2 regions of the Kitasatospora sp. NPDC057542 genome follow, and region 2 is predicted to be linked to the other one. Evidence: predicted binding sites of a transcription regulator. Region 2 holds the regulator's gene; the other holds the start of a gene.
What was found. Region 2 encodes HspR, which represses chaperone genes until heat shock. Its sites were predicted from a motif close to TTGAGNNNNNNNNNCTCAA; they were not measured.
Positions count from the first base shown of each region.

Region 1: lon (endopeptidase La) is a predicted target of HspR. The motif match lies at 7,431-7,449, and genes of this name have one in related genera.

Region 1 is NZ_JBHVFE010000269.1:521-11,090, forward strand. Features, by position in the region: gene ACFU7Y_RS28235 (MDR family MFS transporter) at 1-1,109, opposite strand, end outside; gene ACFU7Y_RS28240 (MarR family winged helix-turn-helix transcriptional regulator) at 1,265-1,714, opposite strand; gene ACFU7Y_RS28245 (DUF3533 domain-containing protein) at 1,841-2,881, shown strand; gene ACFU7Y_RS28250 (ROK family protein) at 3,041-4,249, opposite strand; gene ACFU7Y_RS28255 (GtrA family protein) at 4,268-4,858, opposite strand; gene lon (endopeptidase La) at 4,946-7,408, opposite strand; gene ACFU7Y_RS28265 (rhomboid-like protein) at 7,626-8,336, opposite strand; gene ACFU7Y_RS28270 (response regulator transcription factor) at 8,955-9,692, shown strand; gene ACFU7Y_RS28275 (cell wall metabolism sensor histidine kinase WalK) at 9,786-10,570, shown strand, end outside.
Region 2 is NZ_JBHVFE010000071.1:4,344-24,605, forward strand. Features, by position in the region: gene ACFU7Y_RS12155 (pyridoxal phosphate-dependent aminotransferase) at 1-184, opposite strand, end outside; gene ACFU7Y_RS12160 (YbjN domain-containing protein) at 305-862, opposite strand; gene ACFU7Y_RS12165 (helix-turn-helix domain-containing protein) at 1,244-1,528, shown strand; gene clpB (ATP-dependent chaperone ClpB) at 1,619-4,225, opposite strand; gene ACFU7Y_RS12175 (LysR family transcriptional regulator) at 4,342-5,295, opposite strand; gene ACFU7Y_RS12180 (TDT family transporter) at 5,366-6,475, shown strand; gene ACFU7Y_RS12185 (LuxR C-terminal-related transcriptional regulator) at 7,150-8,139, shown strand; gene ACFU7Y_RS12190 (LuxR C-terminal-related transcriptional regulator) at 8,129-9,097, shown strand; gene ACFU7Y_RS12195 (hypothetical protein) at 9,090-9,371, shown strand; gene ACFU7Y_RS12200 (hypothetical protein) at 9,411-10,028, opposite strand; gene ACFU7Y_RS12205 (hypothetical protein) at 10,260-10,523, shown strand; gene ACFU7Y_RS12210 (helix-turn-helix domain-containing protein) at 10,655-11,656, opposite strand; gene ACFU7Y_RS12215 (heat shock protein transcriptional repressor HspR) at 11,848-12,378, opposite strand; gene dnaJ (molecular chaperone DnaJ) at 12,386-13,546, opposite strand; gene grpE (nucleotide exchange factor GrpE) at 13,796-14,416, opposite strand; gene dnaK (molecular chaperone DnaK) at 14,413-16,254, opposite strand; gene ACFU7Y_RS12235 (heterodisulfide reductase-related iron-sulfur binding cluster) at 16,563-18,788, shown strand; partial or broken gene ACFU7Y_RS12240 (sugar phosphate nucleotidyltransferase) at 19,129-20,202, shown strand.

The sequences.
Region 1 (10,570 bases), on a different contig from region 2:
CGGGCGGTGCCGAGCAGGCCGAAGCCGACGGCGAGCAGCGCGGTGCCGGAGACCAGGTAGGCCTTCCACTTGCCGTACTTGGTGATCAGCCGGCCGGCCACCGCGGAGGAGACCGCCAGGCCGAGGATCATCGGCAGGGTCATCAGGCCGGCCACGGTCGGGGACTTGGCGCGGGCCAGCTGGAAGTACTGGCTGAGGAAGGTGGTCGCGCCGTACATCCCGACGCCGACCAGCACGCTGGCGAGCGCGGCCAGGGTGACGGTGCGGTACTTGAACAGGCCCGGCGGGATGATCGGCTCGGCGGCGCGGCGCTCGATCACGACGGCCAGGGCGCCCAGCAGCAGGCCGCCGCCGACCATGGCCACGGTCTGCCAGGACAGCCAGGCGTAGTTCTTGCCGGCCAGCGTGATCCAGATCATCAGCAGGCTGACCGAGGCGGTGATGACCAGCGCGCCCAGGTAGTCGATCTTCGCCTGGCGCTTGACCACCGGCAGCTTGAGGGTGCGCTGCACCACGAGGATCGCGGCCAGCGCGAACGGGATGCCGACGTAGAAGCACCAGCGCCAGCCCAGCCAGGAGGTGTCCACGATGACGCCGCCGATCAGCGGGCCGCCGATGGTGGCGAGCGCGAAGACCGCGCCGAAGTAGCCGCTGTACCGGCCGCGCTCGCGCGGCGGGACCATCGCGGCCAGGCAGATCTGGCCGAGCGCCACGACACCGCCGGCGCCGATGCCCTGGAGCGCGCGGCAGGCGATCAGCTCACCGGTGTTCTGCGAGAGGCCGGCCAGCGCCGAGGTGCCGACGTAGATCAGCAGGGCGATCTGGAGCAGCAGCTTCTTGCTGGCGAGGTCGGAGAGCTTGCCCCAGATCGGGGTGGAGGCGGTGAGGGTGAGCAGGGACGCCGTGATCACCCAGGTGTACGCGGACTGGCCGCCGTGCAGGTCGGCCAGGATGTGCGGCAGGGCGTTGGAGACGATGGTCGAGGAGAGCACGGCCACGAAGAGGCCGAGCAGCAGGCCGGAGAGCGCCTCCATCACCTGCCGGTGCGTCATCTGTGAGCTGTCGGCCGCGGCGGCGGTTCCGCTCGCGGCCTCGGTGGTCACGGTCATCTGGGTCCTTCGGCGAAGCGTGCGGGATGCGCGGGTCATGAAATTTCGTTGCCTTAAGCAACCATACGGCGAGATGGTTGAATTAGGCAACTTTCTTCAAGGGCAAGTAAAGCCCGCGGTCGCGGGCCCCGGTCGCGCCGCCGACGGCCGCCCGGTCAGTCGACCGGCGACTCCCCCAGCACGTCGTTGAAGCGGCGCAGCAGCTCCGCGAAGCGGGTCACGTCCTCCGGCGACCAGCCGCCCATCACCTCGCGCACCCGGCGCATCCGGACGTCCCGCGCGGCCAGGAAGCGCCGCCGCCCGTCCTCGGTGAGCGAGACCAGCGCGGCCCGGCGGTCCAGCGGGTCCGCCTCCCGGGCCACCAGGCCCAGCTCCTCCAGCGCCCGGATCTGCCGGCTCACCGTCGCCTTGCCGACCGCGAAGTGCACGCCCACGTCGGTCACCCGCACCCGCCCGGCCTGCTCGATGTAGCCGAGCATGCTGTACGCCATGCCCTCCAGCCCGGGGTGCACCCGCCGTGAGAGTTCCGCCACTCTGGCCCGGCCCCGCCGGAACATCAGCGCGACCTCGCTCTCCACCGCCACCAGGGCTTCTTCGTCACTCACCGCGCCAGTATCGCGCAGCGACACCCGCCGGGAGCCGGTACGGAAGGTGCGACAGGCCAACTACTTCATGGTATGAAGTATCGGTTCTGGAAGTACCGTTTTCCCCCGTTACGCAAGGAGATGTGGATGGCAGCCCCGGGGCAGGGTTTCGTCGCCGAACTGAAGAGTGCGGTCACCCCGCGCGCGGCACTGCTCGTGCTCGGAGTACTGCTGCTCCAGCTCGGCTTCATCACCTCGTACATCGGGGCGCTGCACAAGCCGGCCCCGCAGAACCTCTCCATCGCGGTGGTCGCCCCGCCCCAGGTCGCCCCCAAGCTGGTCGGCGCGCTGGAGGCGGTGCCGAACGACGCCGTCAGGGCCTTCACCGCACCGGACGCCGAGACGGCGACCCAGCAGATCAAGGACCAGAAGATCTACGCGGCGCTGGTCGTGGACCCGACCGGCACCCAGGACACCCTGCTGGTCGGCGGCGCCCGCGGCCCGTCCGCGGCCAAGGCCGCCGAGACCATCACCACCGCGATCGACCAGAGCCAGGGCCGCACCGTCAAGGTCCACGACGTGGTGCCGCTCGCCGCGGGCGACACCAACGGCCTCTCCGCCTTCTACCTGGTGATCGGCTGGTGCGTCGGCGGCTACCTGGTCGCCTCGATCCTGGGCATCAGCGCGGGCTCCAAGCCCGCCAACGTCCACCGCCTGCTGATCCGCCTCGGCGTGCTCGCGCTCTACTCGATCGGCGCCGCGGTGCTCGGCACGCTGATCGCCGGGCCGGTGCTGGACGCGCTGCCGGGCTCGATCCTCGGCCTGAGCGCCGTCGGCGCGCTCGTGGTGTTCTCGGTCGGCGCCTTCACCATGGCGCTCCAGTGCCTGTTCGACATCATCGGCATCGGCATCGCGGTGCTGGTCTTCGTCGTGCTCGGCAACCCGAGCGCGGGCGGGGTCTACCCGGCGCCGATGATGCCACCGTTCTGGCGGGCGATCAGCTCCTGGATCCCGAACGGCGCCGGCACCAGCGCGGCCAGGTCGGTCGCCTACTTCGGCTCCACCAACCTGGGGCTGCCGGTCCTGGTCCTGGTGGTCTGGGCGCTGATCGGCATCGGTGTCGCCCTGCTCGCCGTGCTGCGGCACCCGAGCTCCCAGCGCCGCGAGCTGGTCTCCGCCGAGGCCTGAGCCGCCCGGTCCCGACCGTCACCGAGCCCCCAGCCGCCCCGGCCGGGGGCTCGGTCGCGTTCCCGGTCCCGGCACGCATGCCGCCCGCGGGGCCCGGGGTCTCCCAGGGCGTGTCCGACCATTCCCGCCGGGCGCGCGACTCGAATGGTCGGACACGCCCTAACCGAGTGGCCCGGGGTCGGCCACGATGGCCCGCACGACCCGCACCGCCGCGCCCAGCAGCGGGCCCCGGCGGCCCAGCCGGGAGACCGTCAGCCGGTCCTCGGACCAGGGCCGCACCGTCACCCGGGCGGCCAGTTCGGCCCGCATCGCGGGCAGCAGCCAGGGCGCCAGCCGGGCGTAGCCGCCGCCCAGCACCACCTCGGCCGGGTCCAGCAGGTTGACCGCGCCGGCGGCCGCGGTGCCGAGCGCCGTGCCGGCCCCGGCGAGCGCCGCGCGGGCGGCTTCGTCCCCGGCCCCGGCGCGGTCGGCGAGCAGTGCCACCCAGTCGCCCCGGGCCCCGGTCAGGCCGGCCGCCCGCAGGGCCGCCGCCTCGCCCGCGTACTGCTCCAGGCAGCCGTGCGCCCCGCAGGCGCAGCGGCGCCCCCCGGGGTGCACCGGTACGTGGCCGAACTCGCCGGCGTAGCCGCCGGCCCCGCGCAGCAGCCGGCCGCCGACCACGATCGCCGCGCCGACCCCGGCCTCGGCGGAGACGTACAGGAAGTCCTCCGGGCCCTCGCCCAGCCAGCGCTCGGCCAGTCCGCCGAGGTTGGCCTCGTTGTCCGCCTCGATCGGCAGCTCGGCCAGTCCGCCCCCGGCCGTCCGCAGCGCCGGGCGCAGTTCGGCAGCCAGCGGGATGTCCTGCCAGCCCAGGTTGGCGGCCCGCCGGAGCATCCCGCCGGATCCGCCGACCAGCCCGGGCACGGCCAGGGTGAGTCCGGCCGGGCGCAGCCCCGACTCGGCGACGGCCTCGCGCAGCAGGTGGGCGAGGTCGGCCATCACGGCGGCGGGCGCGCGGCCGTGGTTGGAGACCTCCCGGCGCCGCCAGGCGCGGACCTCCCCACGCAGGTCGACCACGCAGGCACCCAGGTGCCGCACCCCGATCTCGGCGCCGAGGCCGCCGGGCCCGGCCGGGTTGAGGCCGAGCGCGGTGCCGGGGCGGCCGACCTTGCCGCTGGGCGCGGCGGGGCCCTCCTCGACCACCAGGCCGGCGGCGATCAGCTGTTCGGCCAGCGAGGAGACGGCCGCCCTGGTCAGCCCGGTCCCGGCGGCCACCTCGGCGCGCGAGCGCGGTCCGCTCGCGATCGTCCCGAGCACCAGGGCCAGGTTGGCCCGGCGCATCCCCTGCTGGCTGGCGGGCCCGGTCGGGACGGGGTCCGGCTCGTGCATAAGGCTCACCTCGCCCCTTTACGGCACATCCCGTGGCATCTCGGGTGCAGCGTAACCGGGTTCCAAGAGCACCGTCACCGGTTCCGCGAGCACCCTCGCCGGCACGGGAACGGGCTCGGCCCGGGCGGGCCCGGCGGGCGGGGCGAAGACCCACCGCCGCATCGCCCAGTAGCGGAACAGCATCGCGACGAAGGTGCCGACGACCATCCCGCTGAGGAAGTCCGCCAGCTCCTGCCCGTAGGGGCCGATGTACGGCTCGCGCAGGTCCAGGACGTACCGGGAGAACGCCAGCGGTACGTCGTTGACGGCGATCGCCACCGCGCTGACCAGGACGAACATCAGCGCCTCGCGCTGCCGGCCGTCGGCCCGGAAGGCCCAGCGGCGGTTCAGCACGTACGAGACGACGGTGCCGATCACGGTCGCGACGGTCAGCGCGACCACCGGTTTGTGCTCCAGCACGGTGAACTTGAGCTCGAAGTCGATCACCGTGGTGAGCACGAAGCAGCCGCTCCCGACCAGCAGGAACTTCACCAGTCGGCGGTGCCGTACCAGGAAGGGGCGCAGCCGGTCGGGCACCCGGGCCAGCGCGCGCTGCGTGGGGGACGGCATCTCCGCAGTCTCGCACGCGGGGATGCCGTCGGCCCTTCGGACCGCCGGTGGGGCCCGGGCCACCGCTCGGGCGGCCCGGGCCTGCGGTCAGGCGGCCACCAGCACCGTGGCCGCGGCCGGCTCCAGCGCCAGCTCCAGTACCTCCCGCACGTCCGCCACCGGGTGGACGGTGAGCCGCTCCAGCACCTCGGCCGGGAGGTCGTCCAGGTCGGCCTCGTTGCGCTTGGGGATGATCACCGTGGTGACCCCGGCCCGGTCGGCGGCGAGCAGCTTCTGCTTCACCCCGCCGATCGGCAGCACCCGCCCGGTCAGCGACACCTCGCCGGTCATCGCCACATCGGTGCGCACCTTGCGGCCGGAGAGCAGCGAGGCCAGCGCCGTGGTCATGGTGATGCCGGCGCTCGGCCCGTCCTTGGGGACGGCCCCGGCCGGGATGTGCAGGTGCACGCCGCGGTCGCGCAGCGAGGTGACCGGCAGCTCCAGCTCGGCGCCGCGCGAGCGCAGGTAGGAGAGCGCGATGTGCGCGGACTCCTTCATCACGTCGCCCAGCTGCCCGGTGAGGGTCAGCCCGGTGCCGCCGGTCTCGGCGTCGGCGAGCGAGGCCTCGATGTAGAGGACGTCGCCGCCGGCGCCGGTCACCGCGAGGCCGGTGGCCACGCCGGGGACGGCGGTGCGGCGCTCGGCTGGCTCCTGGGCGGACTCCGGCACGTGGTGCGGCCGGCCGATCAGGGCGCGCAGGTCCTGCGCGCCGACCGCGGCGGGCAGCTCGCGCTCGCCCAGCTCGGCCTGCACGGCGATCTTGCGCAGCACCCGGGCGATCGAGCGCTCCAGGTTGCGGACGCCCGCCTCGCGGGTGTACTCCCCGGCGAGGCTGCGCAGCGCCGGCTCGTCCACGGTGACCTGCTCGCCGCCGAGGCCGGCCCTCTCCAACTGGCGCGGGAGCAGGTGGTCGCGGGCGATGACGACCTTCTCGTCCTCGGTGTAGCCGTCCAGCCGGACCAGCTCCATCCGGTCGAGCAGCGGCTCGGGGATGGCTTCCAGGACGTTGGCGGTGGCGAGGAAGACGACGTCGGAGAGGTCGAGCTCGACCTCCAGGTAGTGGTCCCGGAAGGTGTGGTTCTGCGCCGGGTCCAGCACCTCCAGCAGGGCGGCGGCCGGGTCGCCCCGGTAGTCGGAGCCGACCTTGTCGATCTCGTCCAGCAGGACGACCGGGTTCATCGAGCCGGCCTCCTTGATCGCCCGCACCAGCCGGCCGGGCAGTGCGCCGACGTAGGTGCGCCGGTGGCCGCGGATCTCCGCCTCGTCCCGGACGCCGCCGAGCGCGACCCGGACGAACGTGCGGCCCATCGCCCGGGCCACCGACTCGCCGAGCGAGGTCTTGCCGACGCCGGGCGGGCCGACCAGGGCAAGCACCGCTCCCTCCCGTCGCCCACCGCTCTTCCTGGGGAGCGCTTCGCTCTGCCCCTCCGGCCGAGGCCCGTCGACCGGCCCGAGCCCCTGGTCGGCCCGGCGCTTGCGGACGGCCAGGTACTCGACGATCCGCTCCTTCACGTCGGCCAGGCCGGCGTGGTCGGCGTCCAGCACCGCGCGGGCGCCGGCGATGTCGTACGCGTCCTCGGTGCGCTCGCTCCAGGGCAGTTCCAGGACGGTGTCCAGCCAGGTGCGGATCCAGGAGCCCTCGGGCGACTGGTCGGAAGCGCGTTCCAGCTTGTCGACCTCCTTGAGCGCGGCCTCGCGGACCTTCTCCGGGAGGTCCGCGGCCTCGACCCGGGCGCGGTAGTCGCCCTCCTCGTCGGCCGCCTCGCCGTTCAGCTCGGCCAGCTCCTTGCGGACGGCCTCCAGCTGGCGGCGGAGCAGGAACTCCTTCTGCTGCTTGGCCACGCCCTCCTCGACGTCCTTGCGGATGGTGTCGTTGACCTCCTCCTCGGCGAGGTGGTCGCGCAGCAGGGTGAGCGCGTACTCCAGACGGGCGACCTGGTCGGCCTCCAGCAGCACCTTGAGCTTCTGCTCGGCGGTGACGAAGGGCGCGTAGCCGATGTTGTCGGCGAGCTCGCCGACGCCCTCGATCCGGTCCACCCGGTCGACGATCTGCCAGGCGCCGCGCTTGCGCAGCCACTGGGTGGACAGCGCCTTGTACTCCCTGACCAGCTCGGCGGCCCGGCCGGCCACCGGGGTGCCCACCGAGGACTCCCGGAACGGCGTGGTCTCCACCCAGAGGGCGGCGCCGGGGCCGGTGGTACCGACGCCGATCCGGACCCGGCGCACGGCGCGCACCAGCGCGGCGGGCTGCCCGACCGCGTTGGGGCCGTCGGCCAGCCGGCCGACCTGCTCCACGGTGGCCAGCGTGCCGGCCGCCGCGTACGAGCCGTCCACCCGCGGGACCAGCAGGACCTGCGGCTTGCCGGCGCCGGTGGCGGCGGCCCGGGCGGCCTCGACCGCGGCGCGCACCTCGGTGTCCTTCAGGTCCAGCGGAACGACCATGCCCGGCAGGACGACCTCGTCGTCGAGCGGCAGCACGGGCAGGGTGAGCGGTGTGGACGTCGATGCCATGATCTCTCCCCAGTCAGCGAACTTGAGTCGACCTGACTAAGGCCTCGCGGCCGCCGGATGTTCCCGACCCTCAGTTCGCCGTGAGCGAACACGAATCGGGGCGGGAGGTGCCGCGCCGGGCTCCGTCAAAAGAGCACGGAAAGCGCACCGGACACGCCTCCGGAAAACCCGGGGCGAAGATCCCCGGCCCCGGAACGATCACGACCGGGCAACGGCGTCAACGCGCCGTCCACACCCGCGCGGGCGCACCGCCGGCGGCCGTCGCCGGGGCCGGACGCGGCCTCAGCGGGCGCCGCTCGGCCCGGCGCACCCAGCGCCACAGCGCGACCCCGGTCAGCACCGCGGCCGGGTGCCCCACGCCGGTGATCACGTCCTTGTCGGTGGCGATCTGCTCGACGATCATCAGCCCGGCGCCGCCCAGCGCGAGCAGCCGCCCGCGCCAGGAGAGCAGCCCGGCCACCGCCCCCAGGCAGGCGAGCACGCCGTAGCTGACCCCGATGTCCAGTTGGTCCATCACCTCGGGCGCCATCCGCCCGGTCTCCACCGCGGCGATCACCACCCCCTGGGAGAGCAGCGTCGCCACGACGTGCCCGGCCGCGAACACGGCCGCCGCCCGGGCCGGGCCGATCCTGCGCTCCAGCGGCGCGAGGGTGAGCGCGAATCCCCACAGGTACGGCATCCACACCTCGCCGGCCACCCAGAATCCGCTCAGCGCAAGGGCGCGCAGAGGATGCTGGAGCAGGTTGTGCCCGTCCGAACTGGAGGCCTCCTGCAACCGCTGGACGAGTTCCGGATCGGCGAGTCCGGCGAAGGTCGTGGTGGCTCCCACGACGGCGAGGTATCCGAGCGTGAAGGGCGTTCGCCGGGGCGTCGGCACCCGTTCCAGCAGCCACTCCACGACACCGGTGCGCAGCCCGAGGCGGAGCATTCCGTACGGCGCTCCCGCGGTCCGGACTCCGCCGGCACCCAACCCCAGTCCCGCCATGCCGCCTCCGCTCCACGCCGCAGCCACCGGCTCCTCGCCCGGTGCCCAACGTACCGGCGCGCGCCACGGATTCCGCCCGGTCGGGTGTTGTCGCGGCCACGGTACGTCGAGGTCCTGAGAGGCACCTGGGAAAAGCCCGTGAAGACCCCGGCCGCAGCGGACCGGAGGATTCCCGGCATTGGTCCAGACCTTCTCCCCGCCAGTGCGGCAGCACGGCCTCTGACCGGCGACTTGGCGTCAACTGGACTGCATACGTACCGTTACACAGAGAAAATTCGCCGGGTAAGGTATCGGCCCGTGCCCACTCGTGCAGTGGGTCCGAGGGCGGCCCGACAGCCGGCCCACGGGCCGGAAACGTCCGGTCCACCTGCCGGGAAGCATCCGCTGTCCGTACGCTGCGAAGTGCGCGGGAGAAGTGGGCGGCCGACCATCCGTCCTCGGCTCCCTGTCGCACGACGGGACGGCGGACCCGGCACAGTCCACGACGGAACAAGACTACGAGCGGAGCCCCGCCATCCCCACAGGTGGCCGGCCCGCAGCCCTGGGGGCGGTGGCGTGACCGTGACAGAAATTCAGCAGGACAACCACAACACCGGTGGCACTGTGAGCAGCCAGCGCAGAGTCCTGGTGGTGGAGGACGAGCCCACGATCGCCGAGTCGATCGCCGCCCGGCTGGGCGCCGAGGGCTTCAAGGTCGCCGTGGCCCACGACGGCCCCGGCGCGGTCGACGGCTTCCACACCTGGCAGCCGGACCTGGTGGTCCTCGACATCATGCTGCCCGGCTTCGACGGCCTGGAGGTGTGCCGCCGGATCCAGGCCCAGCGCCCGGTTCCGGTGCTGATGCTGACCGCCCGCGACGACGAGACGGACCTGCTGGTCGGCCTCGGCGTGGGCGCGGACGACTACATGACCAAGCCGTTCTCGATGCGCGAGCTGGCCGCCCGCGTCAACGTCCTGCTGCGCCGCGTCGAGCGCGCCCAGCAGGCCGCCCGCACGCCCGCGCTGGGCAGCCTGCGGTTCGGCGAGCTGGAGATCGACCACGTGCAGCGCCGGGTCCGGCTGGCCTCGGGCGACGTCCACCTGACGCCGACCGAGTTCGACCTGCTCGCCTGCCTGGCCGCCCAGCCGCGCGCCGTGCTCACCCGCGAGCAGCTGCTGGCCGAGGTCTGGGACTGGACCGACGCCTCCGGCACCCGCACCGTGGACAGCCACGTCAAGGCGCTGCGCCGGAAGATCGGCGCCAGCTGGATCCGCACCGTCCACGGCGTCGGCTACGCGCTGGAGGCCCCGCTCTCCTAGGACGGCTTCGCGGGCGACGGGCCGCCGGGGGGCCCGTGTCCGGACGACGCCGGGCCACCACGCGGGGGGACGACGCGGGGACCACACGGGACAATGACCTTTCCACAGCAACGCAACGGGGAATCCGACGACGCGCGGCCGCAGAATCTCGCCGCCCGCGCCGCCCGCCGGGTCTGGGCCGACATCCGGCCGCTCGACCCGGTCCGCTCGATCAAGGGCAAGCTCGCCCTGCTCGTGATCGTCTCCGTGTTCCTGGCCACCGGGATGGTGGTCGTGGCGATCCGGTCCGAGACCCAGATCCGGATCATCATGGTCTTCTCCATGATCGCCTCACTGCTCTTCATGCAGTTCCTCGCGCACGGGCTGACCGCCCCCCTGCGCGAGATGACGGCCGCCGCCCGCGCGATGGCCTCCGGCGACTACAGCCGCCGGGTCGAGGTGAACTCGCGCGACGAGATCGGCGAACTGGCGGCCGCCTTCAACGCCATGGCCGCCGACCTCCAGGCCGCCGACCGGCACCGCCGCGAGCTGGTCGCCAACGTCTCGCACGAACTGCGCACGCCGATCGCCGCGCTGCGCGCCGTCCTGGAGAACGTGGTGGACGGCGTCGTCCAGCCCAATCCGACCACCCTGGGGGCGGCGCTGGAGCAGACCGAGCGGCTCGGCCGCCTGGTCACCCACCTGCTCGACCTCTCCAAGATCGACGACGGCGTGGTCGACCTGGACGCCCGCCCCTTCGAGGTGCGCGAGTTCCTGGACGGCGTGCTGCGCGGGGTCACCGTGGACGGCGCGACGGCCGGCGGCGCCTTCTCCCGGCGCGGGGACGTCCGGCTGGCCCTGGAGGTCAGCCCGGTCGGCCTGACCGGCGTGGCGGACCC
Region 2 (20,262 bases):
GGTTGCCGCGGCCCTCGCGCAGGGCCCGTACGGCCGCCTCGCGGACCTCCTCGGGGCCGTCGGTGTCCGGGAAGCCCTGGCCGAGGTTGATCGAGCCGGTGGCGGTGGCCAGGGCGGACATCTCGGCGAAGATCGTCGTGCCCATCTTGGCCAGTCGGCGGTTCAGCAGCGGCCTGGTACCCATCGGTGGCTCCTCACGGCTCGTCGTCAGGGGCCATCCTGGGACAGCCGGGGGCCGGGGACAAGAACGGCCCGCCACCGGCGCGGAGGCGGTGGCGGGCCGGACCGGAGTGCCGGGACGGGATCAGGCCTCGTCGGTGCCCTCGTCGCTCTCGCCGTCCTCGCCCTCGATCTCGTTCTGGAGGCCGAGGCGCTCGACGATCCACTGCTCGAAGCCGACCGCGGCCTGGGTCCAGTTGGCGGTGGTGGTGACGAAGTAGTCCAGGTTGACGCCGGTGCCGACGATCATCTGGGCCTCGCCGATCAGGCGGACCACGCCGTCCTCGTGGGTGTGGGTGTAGACCTTGGGCCAGAGGGTCTCGCGGTTCCACTCGTCGATCAGGTCGAGGATCTCGCCCTTCTTCTCCAGCGGGTACGCGCGGTCGTAGAAGGCGCGCACGGCGAAGAGCTCCTTCTGCTCGCCGCGGAACATGTAGTAGACGCGGAAGCCCTCCCAGGGGGCGGTGAGGTCGCCCTCCTCGTCCACGACGTGCTTGAGCTGCATCTGGTCCAGCAGCTGGGTGACCAGGCCCTGGTCCGGGACGATGATCGGCGGTGGGCCGGCCGGCCGCCCGCCCTGGCCGCCGGGCTGGCCGCCCTGGGGGACGCCGAAGGACGGGATGGACGACGGGTCGATGCTCATGGGGGTCCTCTTCCTCAGTGCACGTGGTGGCCGGCAATGAGAGGCCGCCCTTTCCACCTCCCATCCTGCCTCATTCGGGGCTCCGCTCACAGGGGCACCGAGGGGTGCGTCGATCTTCGTCGGGCGTTCTTCCCGGCGTCGTCGGCGCCCTTCGGCGGCGGGTGGAACGGGCGGCGGTCACGGAGGGTGTGCGGGGTGGGGTGCGGGCCGCCCGGAGGAGGGCGCGTGAGCCACGTCACGCGCCGGGCGCGCGGGGTTTGCCTGCCGTACCGACCGGATGCGGTTAGCGTGCGACGGTACTCGCTTCGATCAAGTCCCGGGCCGGCCGGGAGAGTTGAGCGGTCCTGAGGTGGACTGTCCGGAATTGAGGGGGGAGCAGGAGTGGGTGGAGCGGCGACGGGGGACGGCGCATCGCTCGGGGTGCTGCTGCGGAGCATCCGGCTGGACCGGGGGATGACGCAGGAGCAGCTGGGCGAGGCGGCCGGGCTGAGCGTGCGGTCGATCCGCGACCTGGAGCGGGGGGTGTCCTGTCCACGGGTGTCCACGCTCCGGCTGCTGACCCAGACCTGGGACCTGCCGGACGCCCAGGTGGCCGAACTGCACCGGCTGGTGCGCAGCCGGCGGGGCCGGACGCGGCGGCTGCTGCGGCAGGCGGCGGCCGAGTGACGGTGCCCGGTGCGGGCCGCGGGTGCGGCACGGGCCGCCCCCGGCCGCCGGAGCGGAGGGAGCGGCCCGTGCGCCGGACGCCCGGCGGCGCTACTTCTCCAGCGGCCCCCGGCCGCGGACGGTGAGGCGGTCGCCCGCCTCGTCCCGCTCGACCAGGACGGTGTCCCCGTCGTGCACCGCGCCGGACAGGATCGCCCGGGCCAGCTGGTCGCCGATCGCGGACTGCACCAGTCGGCGCAGCGGGCGGGCGCCGTACGCCGGGTCGTAGCCGGTGAGCGCCAGCCAGTCGCGGGCGGCCTCGGAGACCTCCAGGGTGAGCCGCCGCTCCTGCAGCCGCTCGCCCAGTCGGGCCACCTGGAGGTCGACGATCCGGCTCAGCTCGCCGGTGCCCAGCGGCTCGAAGACCACGATGTCGTCCAGCCGGTTGAGGAACTCCGGCTTGAACGCGGACCGGACGGTGCCCAGCACCAGCTCCCGCTTCTCCGCCTCCGGGGTGGCCGGGTCGACCAGGTACTGACTGCCGAGGTTGGAGGTGAGGATCAGGATGGCGTTGCGGAAGTCCACCGTGCGGCCCTGGCCGTCGGTGAGCCGCCCGTCGTCCAGCACCTGGAGCAGGACGTCGAAGACCTCCGGGTGCGCCTTCTCCACCTCGTCCAGCAGCACGACGCTGTACGGGCGGCGGCGGACCGCCTCGGTGAGCTGGCCGCCCTCCTCGTATCCGACGTACCCGGGCGGGGCGCCGACCAGGCGGGAGACCGAGTGCTTCTCGCCGTACTCGCTCATGTCGATCCGGACCATCGCCCGCTCGTCGTCGAACAGGAAGTCGGCCAGGGCCTTGGCGAGTTCGGTCTTGCCGACGCCGGTCGGGCCGAGGAAGAGGAAGGAGCCGGTCGGGCGGTCCGGGTCGGCGATTCCGGAGCGGGTGCGCCGCACCGCGTCCGAGACGGCCTGAACGGCCTCCGCCTGGCCGATCAGGCGCCTGCCCAACTCCTCCTCCATGCGCAGGAGTTTGGCGCTCTCGCCCTCCAGCAGCCGGCCCGCCGGGATGCCCGTCCAGGAGGCGACCACGTCGGCCACGTCGTCCGGGCCGACCTCCTCCTTGACCATCGAGGCGGAGGCGTCCTGGTCTGCGGCACGCTCCTGGGCGTCGGTGAGTTCCTTCTCGGCGGCCGGGATCTCCGCGTACATCAGCTTGGACGCCCGCTCGAAGTCCCCGTCGCGCTGGGCGCGTTCGAGCGCGCCGTGCAGGTCGTCCAGCCGCTCCTTGAGCTCGCCGACCCGGTTGAGGCTCTTCTTCTCCTGCTCCCAGCGCGCCGTCAGCACGCTCAACTGCTCGTTCCTGTCGGCGAGGTCGCGCCGCAGCCGGGCCAGCCGGTCCACCGAGGCAGGGTCCGACTCCTTCTCCAGGGCCAGCTCCTCCATCCGCAACCGGTCCACGGAGCGCTGGAGTTCGTCGATCTCGACCGGGGAGGAGTCGATCTCCATCCGCAGCCGGGAGGCCGCCTCGTCGACCAGGTCGATCGCCTTGTCGGGCAGGAAGCGGGAGGTGATGTAGCGGTTGGACAGAGTGGCCGCGGCGACCAGCGCGGCGTCCGAGATCTGTACCTTGTGGTGCGCCTCGTACCGGCCCTTGAGGCCGCGCAGGATGGCGATCGAGTCCTCCACGCTGGGCTCGCCGACCAGCACCTGCTGGAAGCGGCGCTCCAGGGCCGGGTCCTTCTCGATCCGCTCGCGGTACTCGTCCAGCGTGGTGGCGCCGACCATCCGCAGCTCGCCGCGGGCCAGCATCGGCTTGAGCATGTTGCCCGCGTCCATCGCGGAGTCGCCGCCGGCGCCCGCGCCGACCATGGTGTGCAGCTCGTCGATGAAGGTGACGACCTGGCCGTCGGAGGCCTTGATGTCGTTCAGGACGGCCTTCAGCCGCTCCTCGAACTCGCCGCGGAACTTGGCGCCCGCGACCATCGCGCCGAGGTCCAGCGCGACCAGCCGCTTGCCGCGCAGCGACTCCGGCACGTCGCCGGCCACGATGCGCTGGGCCAGGCCCTCGACCACGGCGGTCTTGCCCACGCCGGGCTCGCCGATCAGCACCGGGTTGTTCTTGGTCCGGCGGGAGAGCACCTGGACCACCCGGCGGATCTCGTGGTCGCGGCCGATCACCGGGTCGAGCTTGCCGTCCCGGGCGGCCTGGGTGAGGTCGGTGCCGTACTTCTCCAGCGCCTTGTAGGTGCCCTCCGGATCCGGTGAGGTGACCCGGCCGCTGCCCCGGACGTCCTTGAACGCGGCGAGCAGCGCCTTCGGCGTGGCGCCCTGGTGCACCAGCAGCTCGGCCACCTGGCCGCCCTCGGCGGCCAGGCCGACCATCAGGTGCTCGGTGGAGACGTACTGGTCGTCCAGGTCGTCGGCGCGCTTGCCGGCCTGGGTGAGCACCGCGATGGTGTCCCGGGCGAGCTGCGGCGCGGCGACCGTCGAGCCCATCGCGCTGGGCAGCGCGGCCGCCTGGCGGCGGGCCTCGGTGTCGACCCGGGCGACATCGGCCCCGACCGCTTCCAGCAGGGGCCGGGCGATGCCCTCGGGCTGCTCCAGCAGGGCGATCAGGATGTGCACCGGCCTGACGTCCGGGTTGCCGGCCGTGCCCGCCTGCCGGATCGCGGCGGACAGGGCGTCCTGCGTCTTGGTGGTGAACTTGCTGGCGTCCACTGCTGGGGGGTCCTCCCTCGTCGTCTTTCACTGCTGCTGCGTACAGCGCCGCGTACCCGCTGTCGCGCATCGCCGCACTGCTACGTACAGCATGCACTAAGTTGAGTCTATTCCACTCAACCTTTTTCGGGCTCGGCTTCTGCCCGACTTCTCGGTGAACGCGCGACGGACTGCCGGGTCAGCCCCAGCAGCTCCCGGGCCGGCCCGCCCGGCCGCTGCCCGGCCGGCCACACCGCGCGCAGCGGCCGCCGCAGGTCCAGCTCCTTCACCAGCGGCACCTCGACCAGCCGCCGGGTGGCCAGTTCCTCCATCACCGCCAGCTCGCTCAGGCAGACCGGCCCCGCCCCGGTCATCGCCGCCGCCTTCAGCGCGGTGGACGAGGCCAGCTCCATCCGGGGCCGCGCCGCGCCCCCGTACGGCCGCAGGGCCGTCTCCAGCACCTCCCGGGTGCCCGAGCCGGGCTCGCGCAGCACCAGCGGGGTGGCCGCCAGCTCGGCTCCGGTCAGCGGGGCGCGGCGGCGCGCCCACGGGTGGCCGGGCGCCACCACGACCACCAGCCGGTCCGCCGCCACCACCGCGCCGGCCAGGCCGGGCGGGGTGGACGAGCCCTCGATGAAGCCGAGGTCGGCGTCCCCGGCCAGGACGTGCCCGGCGACCTCCGCCGAGTTCGCCGTCCGCAGTGTCACCGCCGTCCCCGGGCTGGCCTCGGACAGGCCCAGCAGCCAGCCGGGCATCAGGTACTCGGCGACGGTCAGGCTGGCCACCACCCGCAGCTTGGCGTCCCGCCGCTCGCGCAGCGCGTCGATCCCGGCGTCCAGTGCCTGCGCCGCCTCCACCACCTGCCGGGCCCACTCGACCACCAGCCGGCCGGCCTCGGTCGGCCGGCTGCCCGTGGGCGAGCGGTCCAGCAGGGGGAGGCCGATCTGCCGCTCCATGCCCTTGATCCGGGCGCTGGCGGTCGGCTGGCTGACGCCCAGCTCGGCCGCCGCCCTGCCGACGCTGCCCAGCCGGGCCACCGCGAGCAGCAGTTCCAGGGCGCCGAGTTCGGGGACGTGCGAGGAGAGGGCCATAGGTTCAGGCTATGCCCCCATAGAAGTCCGGGCGCTACCGGCCGCCGGTCTTCCGGGCGACGGTGGGGGTATGTCCACTCTGGCCGGTATCCGTCCCCTCGCCCGCCCCGCCGTCCGCCCCCGGCTCGACCTCGCCCAGCTCGGCCCCAACTGGTACGCCGCCGTGATGGGCACCGCGATCCTGGCGAACGGCGCCGCCGTCCTGCCGGTGCGGCTGCCCGGGCTGACCGGCTTCGGCGAGGTGATGTGGGCGCTCGCGCTGGCCGCCCTGCTGGTGCTGGCCGGGGCCCGGCTGGTCCACCTCACCCGGCACCGCGAGGCGGCCCGCGCCCAGCTGCTGGACAACCCGGCCACCGCGGTCTTCTACGGCTGCCCGCCGATGGCGTTGCTGGCGGTCGGGCTGGGCACCCTGCTGCTCGGCTCCCGGGTCATCGGCACCGGCCCGGCGGTCGCCCTGGACGCGGTGCTGTGGAGCCTCGGCACCCTGTACGCGCTGGCCGTGGCCGGCGGCATCCCGTACCTGATGATCACCCGGCACCCGGTCTCCGCTCTGGAGGCCAACCCGACCTGGCTGCTGCCGGTGGTCGCCCCGCTGGTCGCCTCCGCCTGCGGCCCGGCGCTCGTCCCGCACCTGCCGGCCGGGACGGCGCAGCAGGCCATGCTGTACGGCTGCTGGGCGCTGTTCGGGGTCGGTCTGCTGGCCACCCTGGTGCTGCTGCCGGTGGTGTTCACCGGGCTGTTCCACAGCAAGCTGCCCGCCCTGGCGCTCACCCCCTCGCTGTTCCTGGTGCTCGGCCCGCTCGGCCAGTCCGTCACCGCGGTCCACCAGCTCGCCGATGCCGCCCGCCCGGTGCTGCCCGCGCTGGCGCCCGCCATGGTCGACCTCGCCGAGCTGTACGGCGTGGCGGTGATCGGCGTCGCGATGCTCTGGCTGGCCGTCGCGCTCACCGCCAACCTGCGCGCCCGGCGGGCCGGGATGCCGTTCGCGATGACCTGGTGGGCGTACACCTTCCCGGTCGGCACCTGCGTCACCGGTGCCTCGGCGCTCGCCCGGCACACCGGCTTCGGGGGCTTCAGCGGGCTGGCCGTCGGCCTGTACCTGCTGCTGGCGTTCGCCTGGGTGCTCGCCGCGAGCGGTACCGCGGCCGGGCTGGCGCGGGGGCGGCTGCTCGCCCGCTGAGGCCGCGGCGGCGCGTCCGTCCCCGCGCGCGGACGCGCAGCTCAGGAGCACGCCGCGGATGCAGGAACGTGCACGGCTGGGATGACGGTGCACGGCCAACCAGCAGGGGTGCCGGGCAGCGCCGACACCCCTTGCGGGCCCGGGCCCTGACCGGAATCCGCCCCACCGTCCGATCCGCCGCATCCGCGCCGGCCTGCAGATAACTGCAATTGCGCGAACATGCACTCGGGCGGCACTTGTTCACCGGCCGTCACGCTGTGAGGGTGGAGACACGCCAAGTCGTCCAGGCACCGCAGCCTGATGGTGGCGACTCGCTCTTCGAAACTGACCGCAGGCGCGACACCCCGCGCCCACGGAACGGGGGGGAAGAGCGCCGGCCGGTGCCATGTGTGGTGATGGCCTCCGAGCCGGACCCGTCGAGGCGTTGCTGCTCCGCCTCGACGGGAGCGCCCTGGCATTGGCGTACCGATGGCGGCCCCCGGACGACCCGGCGTGCGACGGCACCCGGACCCGGGGGCCCGCCGTCCCGCCCGGTACCGTGACCGCCTGACTCATGATCACGCCGTACCGGCCCACCGGTACCGTGAGCCCGCCCGGCCCACCGGTGCCGCGACTCGCGCGGCGGGGAGCGCGGGCAGCACCAGGGGAGAGGCATCCGGCAGGGAGAGTGCGACGTGACGGCGGAACCGGCGGTCACGCCGCACCACGGGCCCGTGGGCGAGGAGCCCGACGAGGCCGCCCGGCAGCTGTACCTGGCCATCATCGCCGAGGGCGGCCGCGTCCCCACCGGCGAGGTCGCGGACGCCGACCGGGGCGCGCTCCAACAGCTCATCGACATCGGCCTGTTGATGGTCAACCCGATGGACCGCTGCTACACCGCGGTCAGTCCGCGCTCGGTCAGCGACCGCCTGGGCGCCGAACTGCGCAGCGAGGCCACCCGGCTGCTGGTCCGCGCGGAGAACCTCCCGGGCGCCCTGGACAGCCTCACCCGGGCCTACGACGCGATGCCCCGCCCGACCGGCCGGGCCGGCGGCGCCGTCCACGTCGAGGGGCACGTCCACATCCGCCAGCGGATCTCCCAGCTGGTCTCCGACTGCCGCTCCGAGGTCCTCACCGCACAGCCGGGCCACCGGCCCGCCGACACCCTCCAGGTCGCCCTCCTCCAGGACGTCCAGCTGCTCCAGCGCGGCTGCTCGCTGCGCACCATCTACCAGCCGGTCGCCCTCGCCGACCCGCCCGCCCTCGCCTACGCCGAGGAGGTCACCCGGCACGGCTCGCTCATCCGCGTGCTCGACGAGCCCTTCCAGCGGCTGATCGTCTTCGACCGGTCCGTCGCCGTGATCTCCGCCAACGACGACAACAGCACCGCCGCCTTCATCACCGACCCGGCCACCATCACCTACCTGGTCGGCACCTTCGAACGCGACTGGGCACGCGCCGACACCGCCGAGGCCGCCGCCGTCGGCCAGGCGCCCACCCGCACCATCGCCGACCGCGTCGGCCGGCTGCTCGCCCGCGGCCTCACCCAGCGCGCCGTCGCCACCCGGCTGGGCCTGAGCGAACGCACCGTCGCCGCCCACATCTCCCGGCTGCGCGACCGCTACGGCGCGCAGACCCTCTTCCAGCTCGGCTGGCTGATGCGAGGCGCCCGCGATGACCGATGAGCCCGGCCCGGCCGAGCGGGCCCTCTACCTCGCCGCCGTCCGGAACGGCGGCCGGCTGCGCCCCGAGGACCTCGCCCCCGGCGACCGCCCCGCCCTGGCCGCCCTCGTGGCCCGCGGCCTGCTCACCCCCACCGCCACCGGCTGGACCGCCGCCGGCCCGCGCGCCCTCGGCGACCGGCTCGGCCTCGAACTGCGCACCCGCGCCATCCGCCTGCTGCAGCACGCCGAACGGCTCCCGGGCACCCTCGGGCCGCTGGCCCGCGCCTACGACGCGGCCCGCCACCCGGGCTCCCCGCCCGTCGACCTCGGGGCCGCCGGGCCAGGGGCCGTCGGTTCCGGGGCCGGCACCGTAGACGACACCGCCGAGGTCCGCAGGCGGGTCAGCCAGCTCGTCTCGGAGTGCCGGGAGGAGGTCCTGGCCGCCCAGCCCGGACCGCGTCCGCTCGAAGGCCTGCGGATGGCCCTCGCCCAGGACCTCTCACTGCTCCGCCGAGGCTGCTCGCTGCGCACCGTCTACCAGCCCGTCACCCTCGCCGACCCCGCGGTGCGGGACCAGGTCGCCCTGCGCACCGGACAGGGCGCCCAGGTTCGGGTCCTCGCCGAACCGTACGAGCGGGTGCTGGTCTTCGATCGCGCGGTGGCCGTCATCCCCGCCGCCGAGGACCGCAGCCGGGCCGTCTTCCTCACCGACCCCACCACCGTCGCCTACCTGGTCGCCCAGTTCGAACGCGACTGGGCCCGTGCCGCTCCCGCCGGGCGACACCTCGACCCGCCGTCCGTCACCACCGTGCGGATCGGCCGGCTGCTCGCCCGCGGCCTCACCCAACGGGCCGTCGCCACCCGGCTGGGCGTGAGCGAACGCACCGTCGCCGCCCACATCTCCCGGCTGCGCGACCGCTACGGCGCCCACACCCTCTTCCACCTCGGCTGGCAGCTCCGGGGAGAACGCCATGACTGACACCCCCGCCACCCGGCTCTCCGCCACGCTCCAGGACGCCGCCGCCCGTGCCCTCCACCCCGCCGTCCTGCGCGAGGGCGGCCGGGTCCGGGCGGCCGAGGTCGGTGCGGAGGACGAGCCGGCGCTCCGGCAACCGGTGGACCTCGGGCTGCTGGTACCGCAGTTGCAGGACGCGGCGTACAGGGCCTGGGCGAGCGGACGGTGGCCGGTCAGATCGCCCGGCTGCGGGAGCCGTACGACGCGGAGACGCTGTTCCGGTCGGGCCGGCGGATGAGGGAATTCCGGACGGGGGAGTCCGGTGGGTAGCCGCGGCTCAGCCGGTGGCGGCGCCGGTCGGCCAGTAGCCGGGGACCGGGGGCTGCTGCCGGGGGACGTTGAACTGCTCGCCGGGGGCGGTCCAGAAGCCCTCGCGCAGGGAGAGCGCCATGCCGGCCCAGTCCAGCGCGGTCTCGACCGTGTGGTTGAGGGCCTCCTGCGACCAGGTGTCGTCGAAGACCAGCGGCAGGACGGGGGCGACCTGCTCGATGGTGGCGATCAGCGGGTTGTGGGTGATGGCCTCGTCGACCAGGAGGACGATCGGCTTGCGCAGCGCCGACGCCCAGCCGAGCTCCAGGCTCACGCCGGCCGAGAGCGGGGCCCCGACGTAGGCGAACACGAGGTCGGCGGACTGGAGGGCGCGGAAGTCGGAGGGGACGCGGGGCTCCGGCGCGCGACCGGAGATGGTCCAGGCGTCGCTGTGGTGCGCGCTGTACACGGCGGCACCGCTGCGGAGCAGGGTGGTGCGGAGCGTCGTCAGCCGCGTCCGGCTGGCGAGGGTCACCACGCTGTCGGCCGGCCCGGTCAGTCGCATCAGCGGGGCGGCCAGGAACACACGTGCACGCCGACCCTCAGGGGCCTGGCTGTCGTGGTGACGCAGGTAGGGCTCGGTCATGTCGACTCCGGGGAAAGGCCGACCGGGTTAGGAAGTGGTGCCGGCAGGCGTTGAGAGTGGTTGCTTCTTCAAGTTGTCCGGTGCCCTGCTATGGTCAAATTGACAGTACAGCAACAGAATTGGCGGTTGATGCTGGACTATCGGGGGCGAACTGATCGTCCATCGGTGGCCCCTGCCCCGTCCAGGGCTTCCCGGTGTCATGTGACTGCCTGGCAGGGAGATGACGCGTTCGTGGGTGTGCAGGTATTGGCAGGCTCGTACACCCTGCGGCAACATGTGGTCGGTAAGTTTGCCGTGATGCTGCGTTCGAAGCAGATGACAGAAGGGGTGGGTATGTCTCACTTGTGCCGTTTCGTCCGTAAGGCGGTTCTGCCTCTGGTTGTCGGCGCGGCTGCACTGCTGGGCGGATGCCTCGCGACCGACCAGGTGCATGGCGCGCCCGATTCCTCGGCCGTTGCCTCCGTCGCCGTGCTCGACGACATCAGCTGGGGCTAGTCGCGCGTCGGGCGGATCCGAACCCGGGGCCGCCTGTCGAGCGGCTTCGGCCGCAGCCCATGGATTCGTATACGGAGTGTCTGGGCGTGTCCCGACCCGGCACAGGCTGACGCTACTGGTGCGAGCCGGCCCTACGGCCGTTTCCCGCCGGCGGATTCGGCCTGCGCGAGCGCGTACCCGAGTTGGAACAAGGAGTCCACACCGTGCTCCTCGCGCATCTCGGCGATGTGGCGTGCCAGGGTGCGTTCGCTGATTCCCAGGCGTCTCGCGATGACTCTGTGGTTGGTTCCCGCCAGCAACAGATCGATGATCGTCTGGCGAAGCCGTGAGACCACCTGCTGGGGGACGGCGCGGTCCCCGTCGAAGTCCAGCGCGCGACTCCAGCTCGGTTCGAACACCTGCTCGGCGAGATAGCTCGCCACGGCCGGTTCGTGGATGAACGCCGCCATGTTCAAGTCGTGCGCCACCGGGATGACGGCGATTTTCCGGTCTATGACGATGAGGCGGGTATAGGGCTCGTCGAGGGTCCTGTACTGCCCGCCGGCTTTGGCCAGGCGCGCCACGTAGTCCCGAGTGGGCTGGTGGTAGCGCGTGCTGGCGTGGTAGATCGTCCGTATCTCTGTGCCGTTGCCCAGCATGGCGAGGTCCCGGTCGATCACCGAAGCCAATAGTTCGGGAGGTCTCGGTCCCCCCGGTTGAAGCGCCAGGGCTTCTTTTGTGCCCGCGTCGGCGTACTGCTGCATCTTCTGATTTATCAGCACTTTTCCATGGACATACTCGATTGAGCCGCCACCCTGCCCGGGGGTGTGGAACTCCTGGGCAAGTTCGCTCAATTCGGCGGGCAGTGCGACGGACCGGGAAAGAAGGTCGAGCGCCTGCCGCTGCCATGCGTTGCTGAGGCTCTCCGAGAGCTGGGTCGGGTCGATGGCAACCAGGTGGTCCGTTCCATCGAGGTCCGGGACCAGAAGTCCTATTCGGATCAATTCGTCCTGCGGGCCCGACTCCTCCGGGGCTGCGGCGACCTGTGGCGTGCGGCCACCGGCGCTGACGATTCGCAAGAAGAGCGCACGGGCTTCCGCCGAGAGTATCGGTGCCCCACTCGCGATGGGGCCGAGTTGAGCTCGTCCACTCATGTCGGCTCCTTGCCGTTGACCCAAACCCGCCGGGACCCGTTCCCTCAGATCCTAGGGCGCGTGACCATTGCTGACGATGAGATCGCCGCTCCTCCTGAGCCGGGCCGATCGCCGGATCGACACTCTCTCACCGCACGGCGGCCGCCGGCACCCCCCGAGAGGAGGGGCCGGCGGCCGGTGGAGTGGTCCCGTCAGCGCTTGGGGCGCCAGACGACCAGGGCGCTGGACTGGGGGGTGGGGGGCTGGTAGGGGACGAGGTCGCGGCGGTAGGAGGCGTGGACGGCGGCCTCCCGCTGCCGGAGGGCGGTGGCGGCGCCCTCCAGGGAGTCGACCAGTTCCGCGACGCGGGACTGGAGGGCGGTGACCTGGTTCTCCAGCTCGATGATCCGCTTGATGCCCGCCAGGTTGATGCCCTCGTCCTGGGAGAGCCGCTGGACCTCGCGCAGCTGCTGGATGTCGCGCGCGGAGTAGCGGCGGCCGCGGCCGGCGGTGCGGTCGGGGCAGACCAGACCGAGGCGGTCGTACTGACGCAGGGTCTGCGGGTGCAGGCCGGACAGTTCGGCGGCCACGGAGATGACGTACACCGGGGTGTCCTCGGTGAGGACGTACTGCGGTGGGGCCGCGGCGGCCCGGCGGGTGCGGCGGGGGCCGGCGCCGGGCAGGCCCTCGCCGACGCCGGGGCCGATCGGGGTGTCGGGGTCGATCGGGTTCATCGGGGACATCTGGTCGTCACGCTCCCTTCGCCGCCCGGAAGAGGGCGGCTCGCGGATCGTCGGAGGCGGTGGCCTCGCGGTACTGCTCCAGGGCGTTCAGCGCGTCACCGGTGACGTGCTGGGGCACCACGACCTCGACGGTGACGAGGAGGTCGCCGCGGGTGCCGTCCTTGCGGGTGGCACCCTTGCCGCGGGCGCGCATGGTGAGGCCGTTGGCGCTGCCCGGGGGGAGCTTGAGCTTCACGGACGGACCGTTCAGCGTGGGCACCTCGATGGTGGCGCCGAGCGCCGCCTCGGGGAAGGCGACCGGGACGGTGACGGTGAGGTTGTCGCCCTTGCGCCCGAAGACCGGGTGCGGGTCGACGTGCACGGTGACGTAGAGGTCGCCGGGCTGCCCGCCGCGCTCGCCCTGGGCGCCCTTGCCCTTGAGCCGGATGCGCTGGTCGGCCTGGACGCCGGCCGGTATCCGGACCTGCATGGTGCGGGCCGAGCTGGCTCGGCCGCTGCCGTGGCAGTCGGGGCAGGGGTCGTCGACGATCATTCCCCGGCCGCGGCAGTCCTTGCACGGCTCGGAGAGCGCGAAGGCGCCCTGGCCGCGGCTGACGGTGCCCGCGCCGACGCAGGTCGGACAGACCCGCGGCGTGGTGCCGGACTTGGCGCCGGTGCCGTTGCAACCGCGGCAGGGGGCCTGGCTGGTCATCCGCAGCGGGACGGTCGCGCCGTCCACCGCCTCCTCGAAGGAGAGCGTCACCTCGGTCTCGACGTCGGCGCCGCGCCGGGGCTGGGCCTGCCGGGTGCCGCCGCGGTTGAAGAGGCCACCGAAGACGTCGCCGATGCCGCCGCCACCGCTGCCGCCCTGGCTGCCGCTGAAGAGGTCGCCGAAGTCGAAGCTGTAGCTGCCGGTGCCGCCGGGGCCGCCGCCGGCCCGGAAGCCGCCGTTGGCGAAGAGGCTGCGGGCCTCGTCGTACTCCTTGCGGCGCTTCTCGTCGGAGAGGACGTCGTACGCCTCGGAGATGTCCTTGAACCGCTCCTCGGCCTTGGAGTCACCCTTGTTGGCGTCGGGGTGGAACTCGCGCGCGAGCTTGCGGTAGGTCTTCTTGATCTCGGTGGCGGTGGCGTCCTTGGGCACGCCGAGGACCTTGTAGTAGTCCTTCTCCACGTAGTCCTTACCGCTCATGCGTCCACCTCGCTGCGCGCGGCAGCCGCTGAGCGGTACACGCGCCCCTCAACGGTTCTCCCCCAGCCTTCGGCAGGGGGGACCCCCATGCTGCGCTCGCTCACGGCTTCCGCCACCTCCCGAGTCCATCGTCACTGTGCTGTCAACAGCAACTGAAAGAAGAGCCGTTGACAGCGCGCTGCGGAGCCGGCCGCCGTACTGGCCGGCGTACGACTCCGCAGCGCACTGGTTGTCAGCTGTCACAGGTTGTCAGCTGTCCGAGCCACCGTCGGACTTGTCCGTGTCGGCGGACTTCGCCTCGGCGTCCGAGGAGGACGCCTGGCTGCCGGGCTGGGGCTCCGCGACGGCCACCATCGCCGGGCGGATGATCCGCTCGCCGATGCGGTAGCCGGGCTGGAGGATCTGCACGCAGGTGTCCTCGGTGACGTCCGAGGAGTAGCTGTGCATCAGCGCCTCGTGCATGGTCGGGTCGAAGGGCTCGCCCTCCTTGCCGAACTGCTGGAGGCCCAGCTTGGCGACGACCGTCTCCAGCGACTCGGCGACGGACTTGAAGCCGCCCGTGACCTCGCCGTGCTCGCGGGCGCGGCCGATGTCGTCCAGGACCGGGATCAGCGACTCCAGGATGTTGGAGACGGCGATCTCGCGGACGGTCAGCCGGTCGCGCTCGACCCGCTTGCGGTAGTTCTGGTACTCGGCCTGGAGGCGCTGGAGGTCACCGGTGCGCTCGGCGAGCTCGCGCTTGGCGGTGGCGAGGTCCTCCGAACCGGACTCGCCGGCACCGGCCGCGGCGGCCTCCTCGGCAGCCTTGATCACGGCCTCCTCGGCGGCGGAGTCGTCGCCGGGCTTGCCGCCCTGCGGCTTGTCCGTCATGCCGCACCGCCCTTGGGCTTCTCGTCGTCCACGATCTCGGCGTCGACGACGTCGTCGTCCTTGGCCTGGGCGGAGTCCCCGGAGGCGGCGGCACCGGCGGGGGCGTCGGCGTTGGCGTACAGCGCCTGGCCGAGCTTCTGCGCGGTGGTGGAGACCTTCTCCGAGGCCTCGCGGATCTTCGCGATGTCCTCGCCCTTCAGGGCCTCCTTGAGCTCGCCGATGGCGGTCTCGACCTCGGTCTTGACGTCGCCCGGCAGCTTGTCGGCGTTGTCGGCGATGAACTTCTCGGTCGAGTAGACGAGCTGCTCGGCGGAGTTGCGGGTCTCCACGGCCTCGCGGCGCTTGTGGTCGTCCTCGGCGTACTGCTCGGCCTCGCGGCGCATGCGGTCGACCTCGTCCTTCGGCAGCGAGGAGCCGCCGGTGACGGTCATCTTCTGCTCCTTGCCGGTGCCGAGGTCCTTGGCACCGACGTGCATGATGCCGTTGGCGTCGATGTCGAAGGTGACCTCGATCTGCGGCAGGCCGCGCGGCGCCGGCGGCAGGCCGGTCAGCTCGAACATGCCGAGCTTCTTGTTGTACGCGGCGATCTCGCGCTCGCCCTGGTAGACCTGGATCTGCACGGACGGCTGGTTGTCCTCGGCCGTGGTGAAGATCTCGGAACGCTTGGTCGGGATCGTGGTGTTGCGCTCGATCAGCTTGGTCATGATGCCGCCCTTGGTCTCGATGCCGAGGGACAGCGGGGTGACGTCCAGGAGCAGGACGTCCTTGACCTCGCCCTTGAGGACACCGGCCTGGAGCGCGGCGCCGATGGCGACGACCTCGTCCGGGTTGACGCCCTTGTTGGCGTCCTGGCCGCCGGTCAGCTCCTTGACGAGCTCGGCGACGGCGGGCATGCGGGTCGAGCCACCGACCAGGACGACGTGGTCGATCTCGGAGAGCGAGATGCCGGCGTCCTTGATCACGTTGTGGAACGGGACCTTGCAGCGCTCCAGCAGGTCCGCGGTCAGCTGCTGGAACTGGGCGCGGGTGAGCTTCTCGTCCAGGTGCAGCGGGCCCTCGGCGGAGGCCGTGATGTAGGGCAGGTTGATCGAGGTCTCGGAGGACGAGGACAGCTCGATCTTCGCCTTCTCGGCAGCCTCGCGCAGACGCTGCAGGGCCATCTTGTCCTTGGACAGGTCGACGCCGTGGCCGGACTGGAAGACCTTGACCAGGTGGTCGACGACGCGCTGGTCCCAGTCGTCGCCGCCGAGGTGGTTGTCACCGTTGGTGGCCTTCACCTCGACGACCCCGTCGCCGATCTCCAGCAGGGAGACGTCGAAGGTGCCGCCGCCGAGGTCGAAGACCAGGATGGTCTGGTCGTCCTTGTCCAGGCCGTAGGCCAGGGCGGCCGCGGTGGGCTCGTTGACGATGCGCAGGACGTTGAGGCCCGCGATCTCACCGGCCTCCTTGGTGGCCTGGCGCTCCGAGTCGTTGAAGTACGCCGGGACGGTGATGACGGCGTCGGTGACGGTCTCGCCCAGGTAGGCCTCGGCGTCCCGCTTGAGCTTCTGCAGCACGAAGGCCGAGATCTGCTGGGGGTTGAAGTCCTTGCCGTCGATGTTGATCTTCCACCCGGTGCCCATGTGGCGCTTCACCGAGCGGATGGTGCGGTCGACGTTGGTGACCGCCTGGCGCTTGGCCACCTCGCCGACCAGGACCTCGCCGTTCTTGGCGAAGGCGACGACGGACGGCGTGGTCCGCGCGCCCTCGGCGTTCGTGATGACGGTGGGCTCGCCACCCTCCAGAACGCTGACGACCGAGTTCGTCGTACCGAGGTCGATGCCGACCGCGCGTGCCATCGTAGATACCTCCACGGAAGAGTTGAGCTTTACGGGCTCAAGGATGCACGACCCGGCGGGCGGCGTCAACAGGTATGAGTGCGAGCCGCTCAACTTTGCTGAGCTCGCCCGCTCCGGGTGGTCCGCCACGCCGGGTGGGGGTGCGCCCACGTGACTGCCGCCATAGGTTGGGAATCTTCTGGAGAACTGTTGTCCACCGGTAATGTCCGGGCCGTCGGCCCGGCAAGTTACCGACCAGTACACTCAATCCGAAGACCGTAGAACCGCAGAGCCTGCTCAACCGCAAAGCCGCAGGAGACGGAGAGCCGATGCAGCTAGCAGCGATCGTCATCTCGCTGGTCACATTCGTGATCGGCACCGCGCTCGCCGCCCGTGCGGCGCTGTACATCTACAAGGTGGTCCGCACCGGTGCGCCGGACTCCACCCGCTTCGGGCAGCCCGCCCAGCGGGTGAAGACCGTCGCGACCGAGTTCGTCGGCCACACCAGGATGAACCGCTGGGGGATCGTCGGCGTCGCCCACTGGTTCGTCGCGGTCGGCTTCTTCAGCCTGGTGCTGACCATCGTCAACGCCTTCGGCCAGCTCTTCGACGCCGACTTCGCGCTGCCGATCATCGGCCACTGGATGATCTGGCAGCTCTTCGTCGAGCTGATCGGCACCCTGACCACGCTGGGCATCCTGGTCCTGATCGTGATCCGGCTGATGAGCCTGCCGTCCAGGTCCGGCCGCAAGTCCCGGTTCGCCGGCTCGATCGCCTGGCAGGCCTTCTACGTCGAGTACACGATCCTCGGCATCGGCCTGTGCATCCTGATGCTGCGCGCCCTGGAGGGCGCCCTCAACGGCGTCGACTCGTACGGGCCGGAGCACCTGGTCTCGTACCCGCTGGTCTCCGCGTTCAGCGGCCTGTCGCACGGCACGCTGGAGAACCTGATCTACCTGTTCGCGATGCTGAAGATCTGCATCTCGTTCGCGTGGGCGACCACCATCGGCCTCAACCCCTCGATGGGCGTGGCCTGGCACCGCTTCCTCGGCTTCTTCAACATCTACTTCAAGCGTGAGGAGGACGGCGGCACCGCGCTCGGCGCCCTCCGTCCGATGACCAGCAACGGTCAGCCGATCGACTTCGAGGACCCGGCCGAGGACGCCGTCTTCGGCGTCTCCCAGGTCGAGCACTTCTCCTGGAAGGGCATCCTCGACTTCTCCACCTGCACCGAGTGCGGCCGCTGCCAGTCGCAGTGCCCGGCCTGGAACACCGGCAAGCCGCTCTCCCCGAAGCTGCTGATCATGAGCCTGCGCGAGCACGCCTACGGCAAGGCGCCGTACCTGCTGGCCGGCGGCGGCAAGGACGCGGAGGGCGAGGAGAAGGCCACCTCCGAGCAGCTCAAGGACGTCCCGGCGGCCGCCCTGGCCGAGGCCGAGCGCCCGCTGATCGGCACCGTCGAGGAGAACGGCGTCATCGACCCGGACGTGCTGTGGTCCTGCACCACCTGCGGCGCCTGCGTCGAGCAGTGCCCGGTGGACATCGAGCACATCGACCACATCGTGGACATGCGCCGCTACCAGGTGATGATCGAGTCCTCGTTCCCGACCGAGGCCGGGACGATGCTCAAGAACCTGGAGAACAAGGGCAACCCGTGGGGCATGGCCACCAAGGCGCGCCTGGACTGGGTCAAGGAGCTCAAGAAGGAGACCGGCATCGAGGTGCCGGTGATCGGTGAGGACATCGACCCCGCCGAGGTCGAGTACCTCTACTGGGTCGGCTGCGCCGGCGCCCTGGAGGACCGCGCCAAGAAGACCACCAAGGCCTTCGCCGAGCTGCTGCACACCGCGGGCGTGAAGTTCGCGATCCTCGGCAAGGAGGAGTCCTGTACCGGTGACTCCGCCCGCCGCCTGGGCAACGAGTTCCTGTTCCAGATGCTCGGTGCGCAGAACGTGGAGACGCTGAACGCGGCCCTGGAGGACGCCCCGGTCAAGCGGATCGTGGCCACCTGCCCGCACTGCTTCAACACCATCGCCAACGAGTACCCGCAGCTGGGCGGCCACTTCGAGGTCATCCACCACACCCAGCTGCTCCAGCACCTCATCGACGAGGGCAAGCTCGTCCCGGTCCACCCGGTCGAGGGCCTGATCACCTACCACGACCCCTGCTACCTGGGCCGCCACAACAAGGTCTACACGCCGCCGCGCGCGATCATGGACAAGGTCCCCGGCCTGCGCCAGCAGGAGATGCACCGGCACAAGGAGCGCGGCTTCTGCTGCGGCGCCGGCGGTGCCCGGATGTGGATGGAGGAGCGCATCGGCAAGCGGATCAACACCGAACGCGTGGACGAGGCGCTGTCGCTCAACCCGGACATCGTCTCCACCGCCTGCCCGTTCTGCCTGGTGATGCTCTCCGACTCGGTCAACGGCAAGAAGAACGAGGGCGCGGCCAAGGAGCACCTGAAGGTGGTCGACGTGGCCCAGCTGCTGCTCGACTCGGTGAAGGCCCTCCCGCCGGCCGAGAGCGAGGAGCAGCCCGCGACGGTGGACGCGTAGCGACCGCCGCAGAGCCCGCTGTTCGACAGTTCTGCTACAACTGCCCGGCCCGGTGGTCGCCGTCAACGCGACCGCCGGGCCTGGGCTTTCGGGTGGCTCGCACGGCCCGCTCCGGTACGGCCGGCGCACGGGGGCGTGGCGGCAATCGCACAGGTGCCGGACGGGTATTCGGTCGGAAGCAAATACAGTAGGCCCGGACCGGCCTCGTGCCGGTCGACCCGTTCCGGACGGAAGCCCCGGGCGGGTGGCGACCCGCGCCGGCCGGACGGGTCCAGACCGACGACGAGGTGTCGGCCCGCCGGGCCGGGCCGCAGAGACCACAAGGGGAACAGCGCAGACCATGACCGAGGCAATCATGCTGGTCGGTGGTAAGGGCACGCGACTGCGTCCGCTGACCACCCACACCCCCAAGCCGATGCTGCCGGTGGCAGGTGTCCCGTTCATCGCGCACCAGTTGGCCCGCGCGGCCGCCGCCGGCGTCACCCGCGTCGTGCTGGCCACCTCGTACCTGGCCGAGGTGTTCGAGGACCACTTCCAGGACGGCACGCCGTACGGCATCGAGCTGGTCTACCTGACCGAGCGCGAGCCGCTGGGCACCGGCGGAGCCATCCGCAACGCGGCCTCCGGCCTGACCTGCGGTCCGGACGAGCCGGTCCTGGTCTTCAACGGCGACATCCTCTCCGGCGTCGACATCGCCGCCCTGCGCGACGGCCACGTGGCCGCCGGGGCCGACGTCACCCTGCACCTGACCCGGGTCGAGGACCCGCGCGCCTTCGGCCTCGTCCCGACCGACGAGGACGGGCGGGTGCTGGAGTTCCTGGAGAAGCCGGAGACCCCGGAGCAGATCGTCACCGACCAGATCAACGCCGGCTGCTACGTCTTCACCCGGTCCGTGATCGACCGCATCCCGGCCGGCCGGGAGGTGTCCGTCGAGCGCGAGACCTTCCCCGAGCTGCTGGCCACCGGCGCGCTGCTGCGCGGCGTCGTCGACACCTCGTACTGGCTGGATCTGGGCACCCCGGCGGCCTTCGTCCGCGGCTCGGCCGACCTGGTGCTCGGCAAGGTCGACTCCCCGGCCGTCCCCGGCCCGACCGGCGATGCCCTGCTGCTGCCCGGTGCCACCGTCCACCCGGGCGCGGTGCTCAGCGGCGGCACCGTGGTCTCCGAGGACGCGGTGGTCGAGGCCGGCGCGATCGTCGAGGGCAGCGTGATCCTGCCGGGTGCGGTGATCGGCCCGGACGCCCTGGTCAAGGATTCGATCGTGGGCGCCTTCGCCACCGTCGGCGACCGTTCGGCGCTGGACGGCGCGGTGATCGGCGACGGCGCGATCGTGGAGTCGGACAACGAGCTGCCGAACGGCATCCGGATCGCCTGCGGCACCCTGCTGCCGGTCGGCGCCGTCCGCACCTCGGCCGGCCCGGGCGGCTGCCCGGCCGGCACCAGCGCGGCCGCGGCGGTGCACGGGCCGTCGATC